Regions from separate parts of the Micromonospora pallida genome, predicted to be linked through region 1. Evidence: riboswitches for the same ligand, from Rfam matches in the RefSeq annotation. Region 1 holds a riboswitch; the other holds the start of a gene.
The links. Region 1 has a riboswitch for S-adenosylmethionine ahead of GA0074692_RS22075 (aminotransferase class V-fold PLP-dependent enzyme). Riboswitches for the same ligand answer to the same signal wherever they lie in the genome.

Region 1 (7,111 bases):
GATGTCGCCGTCGTCGTTGTAGCGCGTGCTGGCCCCCGCGGCTCCGGCGTCGGTGCTGAAGGCCGTGCCGCTGGCGGCCATTGCCGGCGAGGCAATCCCGATTCCGGTGAGCATGATGCCGCAGGTCATGATGGCACCAGCGATCACTTTGCCAGCCCTCATTCATCCTTCCTCGCGCCTTCTGGGGTCACGACGAGACGCGCCCTACATGCGTATGGATCAATACGAGATCGGAGTCTATGGTGCACCTTGTGATCAATTCAACAGGACTCAGATTTTTGTTTTGTCGCTGAGGCTATTCCAGCGGAGTCGGCAGCGCGAGCCTCATCAGGGCCTGCGGCAGCACCTCTGCGGGATGCCGGTGCAGTACCTGGAAGAGCAGCGGCGAGCCTCTTCTCCTAGTCACGATCATCAATTAGAGTGCGATGCGGCGTTGAACCTGACACGAGACGAGGACCTGCATGCGTACCCTCCTGCGCGGCGCGGCGGTTGCCGCCCTGACCGCAGCCATGGTCACGGCGGTGCCGGCCGCCGCCCAGGCGGCCCAGCCGAACCAGCTGTGCCGCACCAACAGCTCCGCGATCCTCTACACGAGCCCGACCTCGGGAATCTGGGTCCCTGAGGGCTCGCTGGTCCGCATCCTCGACTACCGGGGTCCGCTGCACTACCTCGCCCGCTACGACGGGACCGTGGGGCAGCTCGAGCGCAGCAGGGTCATCCAGGAGAGCTGCTACTACCAGTGACCCGGTAGCGGGTGACTCTGGACGGTCGTGGGCAGCGGACGCTGACACCAAGCAGGCGCCAGATCCACCGACGACGGCGGGCCTCCCCAAGGGGGAGCCCGCCGTTTCCCGTACGGATCAGGTTGCCCGATGGTGTCCCGTCAGGCCACCTGGTAGACGGTGCCCGGAGCGGCGCCCGCGTCGAGATGCCACGGCAGCTCGCCGGTCACGGTGCCGAACGGGTCGTCGGTCTGGTCGCCGACCACGTAGCGCACCTTCCAGCCGGTCGGCCCGGCGGTGCACTCCATGTAGCCGTACCTGCCGTTGTAGGCGCCGCGGATCTCGTCGTCGGGGCGGAACTGGTTGCTGCTCTGGCTCGTCATCGGGGCGTTGATGAACTCGGTGGCGACGAACGGGCTCAAGTGGTCGCGGAAGCGGCGCACGTGGGTCACGATGCCGCAGTGGATGTCGCCCGACAGCACGACCGGGTTGAACGTGGCCGGTGTGGCAGTCTTGCGCTCCTCGAGGACGGCCGTGACGCGGTCGCGCACGCTGGTGAACGCGTTCCAGCCGTTGTTGCCGCCGTTCCACCAGATCGGCGTCGGCGTCGCCAGCGCGGTCCACGTCGCGGTGGTGGTGCGCAGCCAGTCGAGCAGATCGTCGGTCTGGGCGTCGCCGAGCAGCGATGGGCCACGGTACTGGCGGACGTCGGTCAGGAACAGGTCGAGATTCGTGCCCCAGGCGATCCGCCGGTAGAGCGCGAGGTGGTTCTTCGTGTCGCCGATCGGGCCGGGGTGCGCGTTGCGCAGCGGCATGTTCTCCCACAGCGCCTGTAGGGCGCGGTTGAACCGGCGGACCTGGCCGACCCCGCCGAGGTCGCCGCCCCGGTAGTCGTTGAAGAACTCGTGGTCGTCGGGCATGACGTACACCGGGAACCGCCGGTGGACCTCGCGCAGGCTGCCGCGCAGCTTGTACTGGCCGTAGCGGGTGCGGTAGTCGTCGAGCGAGCTGACCTCGCGCGGCGGGACGTGCGCGGCCCGCCCGAACTCGTAGAAGTAGTCGCCGAGGAACACGACGAAGTCGATGTCCTCGCGGCCGGCGAGGTGGTCGTGGCCGTGGAAGTAGAACTCGCCGCCGTCGGCGCGGGCGATGTTCTGGCAGGTAACCACAGCAAACCGGGCCGTACGGTCGCCGCCGGGGGCGAACGCCGTGTGCGTACGGCCGATCGGGCTGCGGAACACCGTCCCGTTCGGCCCGTCGACCTCGAACTCGTAGAAGTAGCGCCGACTGGCATCGAGCCCGGCGACGTCGACATGCACGGAGAACCCGTCGTCGGCGAGCGCCACGGCCGCACCCGAGGCGATCCACTTGGCCGGCGTGTCCAGGTGCGACTCGGTCTTGGCGACGCGCCAGCGAACCGGCACGTCGGTCAGCTCGCCCATCCCGAACCGGGTCGACGGATCGAGCGGTTCCGGGGCCAGCCTGGTCCAGATCACGACGCGGTCGGTCAGCGCGTCGCCGGACGCGACACCGAGCGTGAACGGATCACGGCCGACCGGCGACACGGCGAACGCGGGCCCGCTCGTGGCCGCCACGGTGCCCGCCGCGAGCAGCCCCGCGCCCGCCAGCGTCAGAAACCGCCGTCGGCCGAGACCGGCTTCGTGCACATCGCTCTGCCCCATCGAGGTCTCCAAAGTCGTCGGCCTACCGGCGGGAACGTAACGACGCTGGTTTGCGCGTCGTGGTCCGCACCGCGAACGGCAGGCAGCGCGCAGTTGTCAGCATCGGGCCTGGCAGCGGTGTTCAGGCGGCACGCGGCTGGGGGCAGGGCGCAACGGTGTTCAGGCCAGCGTCGCGAGAGCCGTCAGCAGCCGGTCGACGTCCTCCGTCGTGCTGCCGAGTCCGAGGCTGGCCCGCAGGGCGGTCGGCGGCAGATCGGTCCGTCCGCTTCGGGTGGCGGCCTCGGCCAGCAGCCGCCGAGACAGCGGATGGGCGCAGAACAGGCCGTCCCGGATGCCGACGTCGTGCTGCTGCGCCAGCTCGGCTGAAACCTCCGCCGAGTCCCGGCCGGCGACCACGAACGACACGATGCCGACCCGGGGCGCGTCCGGGCCGAAGGTACGCAGTTCCACCACGTGGGGCAGGGCGGCCAGACCGTTCCGGAGCCGGGCCAGCAGCGCCTGCTCCCGGGCGTGCAGCGCGGCCGGATCGGCGTCGGTCAACGCGGTGCACACCGCGGCCAGGGCGGCGGCGCCGAGCAGGTTGGGCGTGCCGGCCTCGTGTCGGGCCGGGCCGGTGACCCACCGTACGTCGTGGGTGGCCGCCCCGACGTGGCTGGTCGCGCCGCCGCCGGCCAGGTACGGCGGGGCCGCGTCCAGCCAGTCACCTCGACCGAGCAGCGCCCCGGCTCCGAACGGCGCGTACATCTTGTGCCCGGACACGGCCAGGTAGTCCACCCCCAGCGCGGCCACGTCGACCGGAGCGTGTGGGGCGAGTTGGGCGGCGTCCACCACGATCCTGGCCCCGTGGCGACGCGCCACCATCGCCAGCTCGGCCACCGGCCAGCGTTCCCCGGTCACGTTGCTCGCCCCGGTCACCGCCACCAGCACCGGCCGGTCTGCCGGCGCTCCGCGCCGCAGCTCCGTCAATGCCGCGTTCAGTGCGCGGACCGCCTCGCCGGGGCTGGCCGGCACCGGCAGCCGCACCGAGGCGCGCGGCCAGGGCAGCAGGTTCGCGTGGTGCTCCCCGGCGAAGGAGACCACCGTGGTCCCGGCGGGCAGGGCCCGGGACAGCAGGTTCAGCGCGTCCGTGGTGTTACGGGTGAAGACGACATGGTCGTCCGGGCGGGCACCGAAGAAATCGCCGATCGCCTGCCGAGCCCGCTCATAGGCCAGCGTGCAGTGCCGCGACAGCTTGCCGGAGCCGCGGTGCACGCTGGCGTACCAGGGCAGGAGCTCGGCCACGGCGTCGGCGGCGACCCGGGCGCAGGGCGCGCTGGCCGCGTAGTCGAGGTTGATTTGGCCCGGCACGCCGAGCACGTCGAGCGGCCGGGCGGACAGTGGGGATTCAAGGGTGACGGACACGACGACCTCCGGAGTCCGAGGACCCCGGGTCACGCGTCGGGTCGGGGTCCGCGCTTGCCCAGCACCGGACGGGGCTGGGCCCGGTCATCACCCGGGGCACCCCACCGCGAACACGAGGGTTGCCGGCCAGCGAGCCGGGGCTTGACGCTGGCGCTCATGACCTGGCCACAGCATACCTGCGGCTTGACCAGGCCGGACCGGCGGCTGAGCTCCGTCCGCGAGCACCGGGCGATTTCGGTACGCCGGTACGAAGTTCCGCCATCTGGCATCTGACCAGGCGATTCAGGGACCAACTACGAGAAGCGGCCGGAACCACTGCGGCGGAATTAGCTGCATCACAGATAGGAATTACCGGCTACCTGTTCGACCGTCGGCGTGGTTATGGTGTCCGCAGGTCCAGATGGCCAGCGCCAAGCCCCGGCTCGCTGGCAGGCAACCCTCGTCCGCGATGGGGTGCCCCGGGTGACGACCTGGCGCCTGCGCCCGCAGACGCAAGAGCGGACCTTCGCGGGTCCCGGCTTGGAAACATGCCCGCGCCAGCACCTGCCGCGACGGTTTCCTGCCGTTTCCGCGCGTCCCGGCAGGAACGGGTCACCGTACGCGCCTCGGACACGCTCCGCGACACCGGCGACGGCTACCGGGCGAGGGTCACGCTCACCACCACCGAGGGAACGTTCACGACCGACGTGCCGTACGCCCGTGAGTACACCGCTCGCCCGCTCACCGAGGCCGACCTACGCCAAGCTCGACGTCACCGCCGGGTCGGCGGCATCCGCCCTCCTCGCCGCCGTCCTCGACGATCCGGCTGCCGCCCTGCCCGTGTTCTGAGTGAACGCGGGCGGGTGTCGTTTCCGCCGACGCAGCGAGTGCTGCCGCAGCGAAAGGGCCGGACCCGATCGGGTCCGGCCCTTTGCCGGGTGGCGGAGCAGCCGGCGGGCTACAGGCCGAGGTAGGCGGCGATGCCGTTGGCGTGCCCGCGAGCGGTGGCCGTGATGAAGGCGGCGTTCTTGAGCAGGTTCGCGTTGGACACGGTGTCGATGAAGAGGTTCTCGGTCAGCACCGCCGGCATGGCGGTCTCCCGCAGCACATGGAAGTTCGCGGTCTTCATGCCCCGGTCGGTGACCGAGGAGACGGAGCGCATCCCCGACAGGACCCGGGAGTGGACCGCACTGTGCAGCGCGGCGGTGTTGCCGGTGGTCCCCGGGTACCGGTAGCTCTCGAAGCCGTTACCACCGCCGGCGTTGATGTGGATGCTCACGAAGAGCGCCGCGCCCCACGCGTTGGCGTCGTCGGTGCGGTACGTGAGACTGCGGGTGACGTCGGAGGTGCGGGACATCCGCACGTCGACGGCCCAGTTGGCCAGCAGGATGTTGCGGGTCTGGAGCGCGATGTTGAGGGTGAGGGCCTTTTCGGTCAGGCCGTTGGCGACCGCACCGGGATCGGTGCCCCCGTGCCCGGGGTCGAGGTAGACCTTCGGGCCCGCCGCGTGCGCGGTTCCGGCCACCAGCGGCGCCACAAGGAAACCAGCCGCGCCGGCCAGCAGGGTACGGCGACGCATTGAGGAGTTACCGATCATGAGCACCTCTCCACGGAAGTAGGGGTGCCGGGAGGCCGCCGTGGGCCGTCCCATACCCGTACGGGCTGGCACGGCGTCACTGTAATACATGTCGATATCTAAATACATAGATTGATTGGCGGACAGGGGCGCTGGTCCGCCCGACCCGAGCGGCTGGTGCCGCGATCACCGTTCACCGGCCCGGTACGTCGACCCGGCTGCGGTGGCCACCCGCAGCGTCGGAGCGGTAAGCCGGTCCGGCCATGATGGACCGATCCGGCTACATCCAGTGGCGCCGCGTCTGGTGGACTCCGGGGCAGGTTGTCGAGGGGGTGGCGGGTGACCAGCAAGCCGACGGAAGCCATGCGGGAAGGCATGGCCGGGATGCCGGCGTACGGCTCGAATAAGGGTCTGGTCGGCTGGCGACGGCACCGGACGATCGTCGCGGCCGTAGTGGTCCTGGTGCTGGTGGTGGGCGTCGTCGTGGCACCACGGCTGGTCGGCTGGCAGGGCCCACCGGCACCGGCGGGACCCGCATCCGGAGCCATGTCGTTGCCCGACTTGGTCGGCACTCCACAGGGGGGCACCTGGTCGGTGCAACGACGCCCGGTTGCCGCCGCCTCGATGATCTTCACCGCTGAGAACTGGTGGTACGAGCCGCCGAGCCTGGGCTCGGTGGCGGCAGTCGCAGCGGGTAGCGACCAGTACCGCCTGCTGTCCAACGACTGGGGCAGCCAGGCCGGAGAGGCAGTGTTGCTCTCCGGCGACGGCGGCAGGGTGGCCACGGCCAACAAGCTCGTGGAACTGCGTACCGGAAAGACCCGTCGCCTGCCGTCCGTCAGCGGCACCGAGGTGACCTTCCCGGTCGCCTGGTCCAAGGATGGCGAACGGCTGGCGCTCGTCGGTTTCGACGGCCGGTACATGCGGCAGCCCGATACTACCGACGCCTACACCGTGACCCGGGCGGTGCTGGCGGTATGGGACGTGACCACCGACCGGCTCACCACGATCGCCGATCTTGATCCGCGAACGCTCTTCTACGGTTGGCTGGCGGCGTTCGGCCCGGACGGACGCACCCTCGCCTACCAGTCCGCGAGAACCATCACCGTGGTGACGGCCGACGGTGCGGTGCGAAACCGGTTCACCGTTCCCGAGGGCACCCAACTCGCCGGCAAGGGCACGTGGACACCGGACAGTCGCGGACTGACGTTGGTGACCCAGCGGCGCTGCTGCGACGGCGACGCGTACGCATCCAGATGGCAGTTGCGCACGGTGGACGCCAGCACCGGAGCCGAACTGCCGACCACGACGCCGCTCGCTGAGCAGGCGGGGCTGGTCGCGCTGCGACTGCTGGGCTGGGCACCGGACGGCGCAGCCGTGGTCGCCCGCTACCACCCCTGGGACGACGCCAAAGTGGTCGGCTTCGGTGTCCAGGACGGCATCACCAACGGCGAATGGACCAAATACGACACCGACGTGGTGGCGTTGACCGGCAACGACACCCGACCGCTGCTCGCCGGCACCGGGGAAGCGATGCACGGGGTCGACATCGCCGACGACGTGATCGCCAGCGGCCGCACCCACCCCGGCAAGCTGCCACCCGACGACGGCATCGGGCCCGAATACCGGATGTACCTCAAGATCGCCGGTCTGGTGCTCATCGCAGCGCTGCTCGTCGCCGGAGCAGTCCTGACCTGGCGTCCTCTCCGGCGGCGACAGCGCCCCCTACGGCACCGCCCAACAGATCGGCC
Region 2 (7,111 bases), 1.2 Mb from region 1:
CGGATCGACCAACGGCAACGAGAACGGCATCTCGGTCGAGATCACCGGCCGCTCGACCAGCAGCCGCCAGTGGTGGCTGGACAACGTCGCCTGGGACCGGCTTGCCGAGGTGCTGGCGGTGGTCTGCCGGTACTACGACATCGCGCCCCGCCGGGCCACCGTCGCCGAGATGCAGGCCAACCCCCAGGTCCGGGCCTTCTACGGGCACAACGACATGCGGTTGGCCTGGGGTGGCACCACCCACACCGATCCCGGCGCCAACTTCCCCTGGGACCAACTGCTGACCAAGGTCGAGCAGGCCATCGACCAGAATGAGGACGACATGACCCCTGCACAGTTCCTGGCCATCCTGCAGGATCCGGCCGTGGCAAGGCTGATGCGCGCGCTGCCGTGGCAGTACGTCGGTGGGGGCATCCCGACTGGCCTGTCCACCCTGAACGTGCTGAACCAGATCTACGAGGGCGTCCAGAACCTCCAGAGCGGCACCATCAGCGCGGAGGTGGTGAGTGGCGTACTGGCCACGCTCACCCCGGAGGCCATCGCCGCCGCGATCCCCGCCGAACTGGCCGAGCAGGTCGCCGACGAACTCGCCCGGCGGCTGGCCGCCTGACCGGGCCGGCGGCCCGCCCCCGTTCCCGCCCGGCGGGCCGCCACACCGGCCGCCACCTCGTCGGCCGTCCGGATACCGGCCGGGCAGTTCGTCGGCCGTCCGGGCACTCCGTCGGGGCATCTCTCGTCGGCGGTCCGGTTACCGGCCGGGTACCTCGTCAGCGGTGCCCGGCCGGGTCGGCCAGCCCGGTCGGCCCGTTGGTCAGAAGGTGCCCGGCCGCGTCGGCCCGTGCTGGTCAGGAGGTGTGCGGCACATCGGTGTGACTGACCTCCGCAAATCGGGTGCCGGAGAGCTGGTGCACGGCGGTACGGCGGAGGTCCAACTCGGCCATTGCCGCCCCCGGCGAGCGGGTGAGGTAGACGACGGTGGCCTTCTGGTCGGCGATGCGGATCGACTGCACCGGAGTGCGGTCGCCCACGTCGGTGGCGGTGACGTAGTGCGGTTCGCCGTTGACGTTGCGCCAGACCACGAGGCTCCAGAAGCGCCCCGAGCCGCCCGAGTCGAGCACGACGGAGCCGACCGCGTCGACCGCGCCGTCGCCGTCCAGGTCACCGGTCGCGCAGGGCTTCTCCAGCAGGACGGTCGCGCCGTTGCCGGTCCACCGTCCGTTGCGCAGCGGCAATGGGTTCAGGTAGCTCCGGTACTTCGTGGTGCTGCTGCCCACCCGCGCGTCGCGCAGGTCGCCGCAGGTGAGGTCAGATACCTTGCGACGCGGTGTCTTGGTGGGACTCGGCGTGGTGCCGATCCGTACGTCGTCATCGTCCCGGTCGCCCGGAGCGGCCTTCCCGGCCGTCGTGGCTGGTCGGGGGTCCCGCGACCGCTTCTTCTTGCCGCTGCCACTGCCGCCGCACGCGGTCAGGACGCAGACCAGCATCAGGGCCACCACCGGTACCACGCTCCGACGCATCGCCCGTCTCCTTTTCTGACGCAGGTGGCCGGAACAGTAATAGACGGTCGCCAGTGGTCGGACCGGCGAGCCGGTCCATTCTGGACGAATCGACGTGACGGCGACGAACGCTTGTGCGCTCAGCCTGTCGTGACGAGCACTGACAACAGTGCGCCGCCCAGGAGGGCCGGCCCGAACGGCAGTTTCGTCCGCCAGCGGACGCGCCGGGCGGCGAGGAGCGCCAGCAGCACGGGCACGTTAAGCGCCCAGGGCAGCACCAGGCCGAGGATCACCGTGTCCCAGCTCAGCCAGCCCAGGTACCAGCCGAGGAGCGCGCCCACCTTCGCGTCGCCGAACCCGAAACCACCGCCGGGCAGCAGGACCAGCCCGGTGAGGACGAGACCGACCGCCAGGCAGCCGAGCAGCCCGCGTCGCCAGTCCGCCCACTGGCCGGTCGTCAGCGCGACCACGCCGAGCAGCACCGGAGTGACGGTCAGCGCCGGCAGCGCCAGCGAGTCGGGGAGCCGGTGGCAGGCGACGTCGATGACGGCGAGCAGCACGCCCAGCACCGCGAGGGCGAGGAAGACCGGTAGGACGGCCACCGCGCCGAGCGCCGCCCCGAGCAGGGCACCGGCCAGCGCGGCGAGCGAGGCGGTGACCCACCACGGGACGCCCAGCCGGTGTCCGCGGTCGCACCGACGGGCCAGCCATCCGGCCGTGCCGGACCGCAGCGGTACGCCGCAGGTGGCGCAGGTCGTGCGGGACGGTTCACCGTACGGCACGGCGAGCCGGTACCCCACCGTCGGCAGCAGCACCCCCACCACCCCACATCCCACCGCTGCGGCCCCCACTCCCAAGCCGCCCACCCCCACCAACACGCCCGCACCCTACCCCCGCCTTCCCCTTTCTGGAGTCGATCAAGAAGTTTGCGTCGGGCGGGGTGCCGGACGGTGACACGAACTTCTTGATCAACCGCCCGGGGCCGGGCGGGGCCGGTTGCGGGGGAGGGGGTGGGGTGGTTCACAGGGTGGGAAGGGGGCGTGAGCTGGGACGGGGGTGTGCGTATGCTCGGGAGCACAACTGAATACCTCATCCAGAGGGGCTGAGGGATACGGCCCGACGACGCCCCGGCAACCACCCCGCGCGCTCAGAGCTGAGCGTCCGGCGGGGCAGGTGCCAAATCCGTCCCCGCCGCAGAGTGCGACGCGGGGAAAGATGAGAGGACCCCCTCGACATGACGTCGACGATCGCTGCCCCCGGTATCGACACCACCGCCAGCCCCGCCCGCGCCCTGGTCTGTCGCGCCTGTTCGGCCCGGTACCCGCTCGCCGCCCAGCACGCCTGCTACGAGTGTTTCGGCCCGCTGGAGGTCGACTACGACACCGCCGCGCTGGCCCGGGTCACCCGCGAGCAGATCGAGGCCGGCCCGCAGAACCTCTGGCGGTACGCCGCCCTCCTCCCCGCCGGCCAGGACCCGGCCACCCGGGTCACCCTCGACCCCGGACTGACCCCGCTGGTCGCCGCCGGCAACCTCGCCGCCGAGCTGGGCATCACCGCCCCACTCTGGATCAAGGACGACAGCGCCAACCCGACCCACTCGTTCAAGGACCGGGTGGTCTCGGTGGCGCTGACCGCCGCCCGCGCCCTCGGCTTCACCCGTTTCGCCTGCGCCTCCACCGGCAACCTGGCCAACTCGGTCGCCGCGCACGCCGCCCGGGCCGGGGTGCCCTCGGTGGTCTTCATCCCCGGCGACCTGGAGCAGGGCAAGGTGGTCACGACCGCCGTCTACGGCGGCGACCTGGTCGCCATCGACGGCTCGTACGACGACGTGAACCGCCTCTGCGGCGAGCTGGTCGAGACCGACGAGTTCGAGGACACCGCGTTCGTCAACGTGAACGTCCGCCCGTACTACGCCGAGGGGTCGAAGACCCTCGGGTACGAGGTGGCCGAGCAGCTCGGCTGGCGGATTCCGGCGCAGGTGGTCATCCCGATGGCCAGTGGCGAACTGCTCACCAAGGTCGACAAGGCGTTCAGCGAGCTGGTGGAGATCGGGTTGGTCGAGGCCCCGGCGGGCGGCTGGAAGGTGTTCGGCGCGCAGTCGGCCGGCTGCAACCCGATCGCCACCGCCCTGCACGCCGACACCGACACCATCACCCCGGTCAAGCCGACCGGCATCGCCAAGTCGCTGAACATCGGCGACCCGGCCGCCGGCCTCTACGCCCTGGAGGCGGTCCGCCGTACCGGCGGTTGGATGGATTACGCCGACGACGACGAGATCCGCGCGGCGATCCGGCTGCTCGCCCGGACCACCGGGGTCTTCGCCGAGACGGCCGGCGGGGTGACCGTCGCGGTGCTGCGTAAGCTGGTCGACTCCGGCAAGCTCGACCCGACCGCCGAGACGGTGGTCTTCAACACCGGCGAGGGGCTGAAGACGATCGACGCGGTCGCCGGCCAGGTCGGTCCGACGCACCGGATCCGGCCGTCGCTGCGCGCCGCCCGGGACGCCGGGCTGCTCGGATGACCTTCCGGTTCGTCCCGACGGATCGACCGACTCGCCCGAACGGGGGATCGGGCCGATCCGTCGGGTAACCGACCGTTCGCCCACGGTACGAAAAACTACCCGCGAGGGACTTGACGTCAGCAACCGGTCAGGCGCAGGATGCTTCGTGCGGGAGGGCGTTCGCCGAAGACTTTTCAAGCCTTACGACCCAACGCCGGAGGCGTTGTGCGTTCGTCCCTCCCGACCAAAGATTTTCCGGGCCAGCGACTAAATCGCTGGCCCGTTTCCGTTCCGGTCCCGCACCCTCGTCGGCATGAGCATCGTCATCTCGCCGCACGAAAGCTCCGACCAGGCCGCGCTGGAGGCGGGATTCCAGGTGGTCGCCGCCGCACGGGCCGTCGACCTGCCCGATTTCCCCCGGCTGTCCCGTCAGCAGTTCGAGGGTGGGATCCGGTATCCGATGCCCGGCCGGAAGCTCCTGATGGCGCTGGCCACCATCGACGACGTCCCGGTGGGTCATGTGGTGATCCACCTGCCGCAGGTGGAGAACGTCCACAACGCCAGCCTCGACCTGGTCGTCCACCCGGACCACCGGCGGCGCGGCGTCGGGCGGGCGCTGTACGCGCACGCCGTACGGGCGCTGCGTGAGCAGGGCCGGAAGCGGATCATCGCGACGTCGGTCGGGCCGCTGCCGGAGGGGCCGGAACGGCCGGCGGTGGGCGCGCGGTTCGCCGCCGCGCTGGGTGCCCGACCGGCGTTGGTGGAGGTACGCCGCCGGCTGGTCGTCGACGGGTTGGGCCACTCCGTCCACGATGCGCTGCTGGCCGAGGCGCGCGAGCGGGCCACCGGGTACCGGACGATCACCTGGCAGGCGGCCGCCCCCGAGGAGTACGTCGCCGACATCGGCTACCTCGACAGCCGGCTGGTGCTCGACTCGCCCACGGGGGACCTCGTGATCGAGCCGGACCGGATCGACGCGGACCGGGTCCGGGGCATCGAGCGGGTGCTGGCCACCCGGGGCTGGTCGCCCTACCACTGCGGAGTGGTGCACGAGGCGAGCAACCGACTGGTCGCCTGGACGATGGTCCTGGTGCTGCCGTCCAGCCCACGGCACGCCGACCAGCAGATCACCATCGTCGATCCGCAGCACCGCGGGCACCGGCTCGGCCTGCTCGCCAAGCTCGAGAATCTCCGGCACGTGCTGGCGCACGAACCGGAGCTGTCCGAGGTCGACACCTGGAACGCCGCCGACAACGAGCACATGATCGCCATCAACGAGCAGCTCGGGTTCCGTCCCGTCGACGCCTGGACGAACTGGCAGCTCGACCTCTGAGCGACCGTGCGGGACCGGTGCCGGCCGGTGGGCGGCGCAGCAGCGCCGCCGCCCAGGGGCGCAGGGTCGGCTCGGGGTACCCGCCGGCGGCCAGGCCGGCCCGTCGCTCGAAGACGTTGCCGCAGCCGTAGCTACCGGTCAGCGCGTACGACCAGGCGCAGGCAAGCCAGTACGCCGGCCAGAAGAGCGGCCCGAGCAGCGCGTACTGGTCGGCGTGTCGCCGCTCGTGGGCCAGCAGGCCGGCGCGGTCCGGGTGCAGTAGCCACTCCGGCGGGCGGCGGGTGAGCACCACCGAGCCGACGGTGAAACACTGCTGCCTCGGTATCGGCAGCCGGTACCGACCGGCGACGACCAGTCCGTCCGGGGTGCGCTCACGGGTGGTGCGGGCCAGCACCGCCAGCGCCAGACCGACCAGGGTCGTGCCGTTGAGCCAGGTGATCGTGGTCCGGGTTCGTTGCCGCACGGCTCCAGAGTGCGTCGCCCGGTCGAGGGCGGCCACCCGGCGCATGACACCTCAGGGTGCGTCGTCGGGGCGCGGGCGGCCAGCGGGCTCCTCCAGGGCGTCGTCCCGTCCGGGGGCGATCGTCCGGTTCGCGGCTCTTACCGGCCGGTCGCGGCTGCGGCATGATGGCGGGCATGACGGAGACCCCGCATCCCCTGTACGCCACGCACGCCGACACCCTCGCCCGGGCGCTGACCGCGATCGCGGAGCGCGGGTACTGGTCCGCCTACCCCGAGTCCCCCAGCCCTCGGGTGTACGGCGAGAACGCCGCCGCCGAGGGGCGGGCCGCCTTCGAGGCGTACCTGGACGGCGACTTCCCCCTCGACCAGCCGGGCACCGACGACCGGGTCGCCACCGAGGCCAGTCCGTTCGGGATCACGCTGGGCGTGCGCTACCCGCACGCCCGGGTCGACGAGTTGGTGACCGCCGCCTCCGCCGCCCTGCCCGCCTGGCGCGACGCCGGGCCGCAGGCCCGCGCCGGGGTCTGCCTGGAGATCCTGTCCCGCCTGCACAAGAACGTCTTCGAGCTGGCCAACGCGGTGCAGTACACCAGCGGGCAGGCGTTCGTGATGGCGTTCCAGGCCGGCGGGGCGCACGCGCTCGACCGGGCGTTGGAGGCGATCGCGTACGCGTACGCGGAGATGACCCGGCACCCGGGGACGGCCCACTGGGAGAAGCCCGCCGGCAAGGGCGACCCGCTGCGGATGACCAAGACGTTCCACGTGGTGCCTCGGGGCGTGGCCCTGGTGATCGGCTGCAACACCTTCCCGACCTGGAACTCGTACCCCGGTCTCTTCGCCTCGCTGGTCACCGGCAACCCGGTGGTCGTGAAGCCGCACCCGCGCGCGGTGCTGCCCCTGGCGATCACCGTCAAGCTGGCCCGGGAGGTGCTCGCCGAGGCCGGCTTCGACCCGAACCTGGTGCTGCTCGCCGCCGAGGCCCCCGGCGAGAAGCTCGCCTCCGACCTGGCCCTGCACCCGGCCGTGAAGATCGTCGACTTCACCGGCTCCACCGAGTACGGCGACTGGCTGGAGAAGCACGCCCGCCAGGCGGCGGTCTACACCGAGAAGGCCGGGTTGAACACGGTGGTGATCGACTCCACCGACGACTTCGCCGGGATGTGTCGCAACCTCGGGTTCACGCTGACCCTCTACAGCGGCCAGATGTGCACCACCTCGCAGAACATCCTCGTCCCCGCCGACGGCATCACCACCGACCAGGGGCACAAGAGCCTCGACGAGGTGGCCGCCGGGATCGCCGGCGCGGTGGCCAAGCTCACC

Region 2: it holds a riboswitch for S-adenosylmethionine, as region 1 does, so the genes downstream of both, thrC (threonine synthase) here and GA0074692_RS22075 (aminotransferase class V-fold PLP-dependent enzyme) in region 1, are expected to answer to the same signal.

Annotation. Positions count from the first base shown of each region.
Region 1 is NZ_FMHW01000002.1:5,323,379-5,330,489, forward strand. Features, by position in the region: gene GA0074692_RS22060 (hypothetical protein) at 1-162, opposite strand, end outside; gene GA0074692_RS22065 (hypothetical protein) at 462-743, shown strand; gene GA0074692_RS22070 (alkaline phosphatase D family protein) at 884-2,404, opposite strand; gene GA0074692_RS22075 (aminotransferase class V-fold PLP-dependent enzyme) at 2,564-3,805, opposite strand; SAM riboswitch class IV at 3,851-3,967, opposite strand; SAM riboswitch class IV at 4,199-4,309, shown strand; gene GA0074692_RS36555 (hypothetical protein) at 4,505-4,633, shown strand; gene GA0074692_RS22080 (N-acetylmuramoyl-L-alanine amidase family protein) at 4,743-5,453, opposite strand; gene GA0074692_RS22085 (WD40 repeat domain-containing protein) at 5,700-7,111, shown strand, end outside.
Region 2 is NZ_FMHW01000002.1:6,568,335-6,575,445, forward strand. Features, by position in the region: gene GA0074692_RS27945 (peptidoglycan recognition protein family protein) at 1-610, shown strand, start outside; gene GA0074692_RS27950 (hypothetical protein) at 846-1,517, opposite strand; gene GA0074692_RS27955 (A24 family peptidase) at 1,637-2,311, opposite strand; SAM riboswitch class I at 2,583-2,718, shown strand; gene thrC (threonine synthase) at 2,731-4,017, shown strand; gene GA0074692_RS27965 (GNAT family N-acetyltransferase) at 4,310-5,329, shown strand; gene GA0074692_RS27970 (hypothetical protein) at 5,268-5,792, opposite strand; gene paaN (phenylacetic acid degradation protein PaaN) at 5,966-7,111, shown strand, end outside.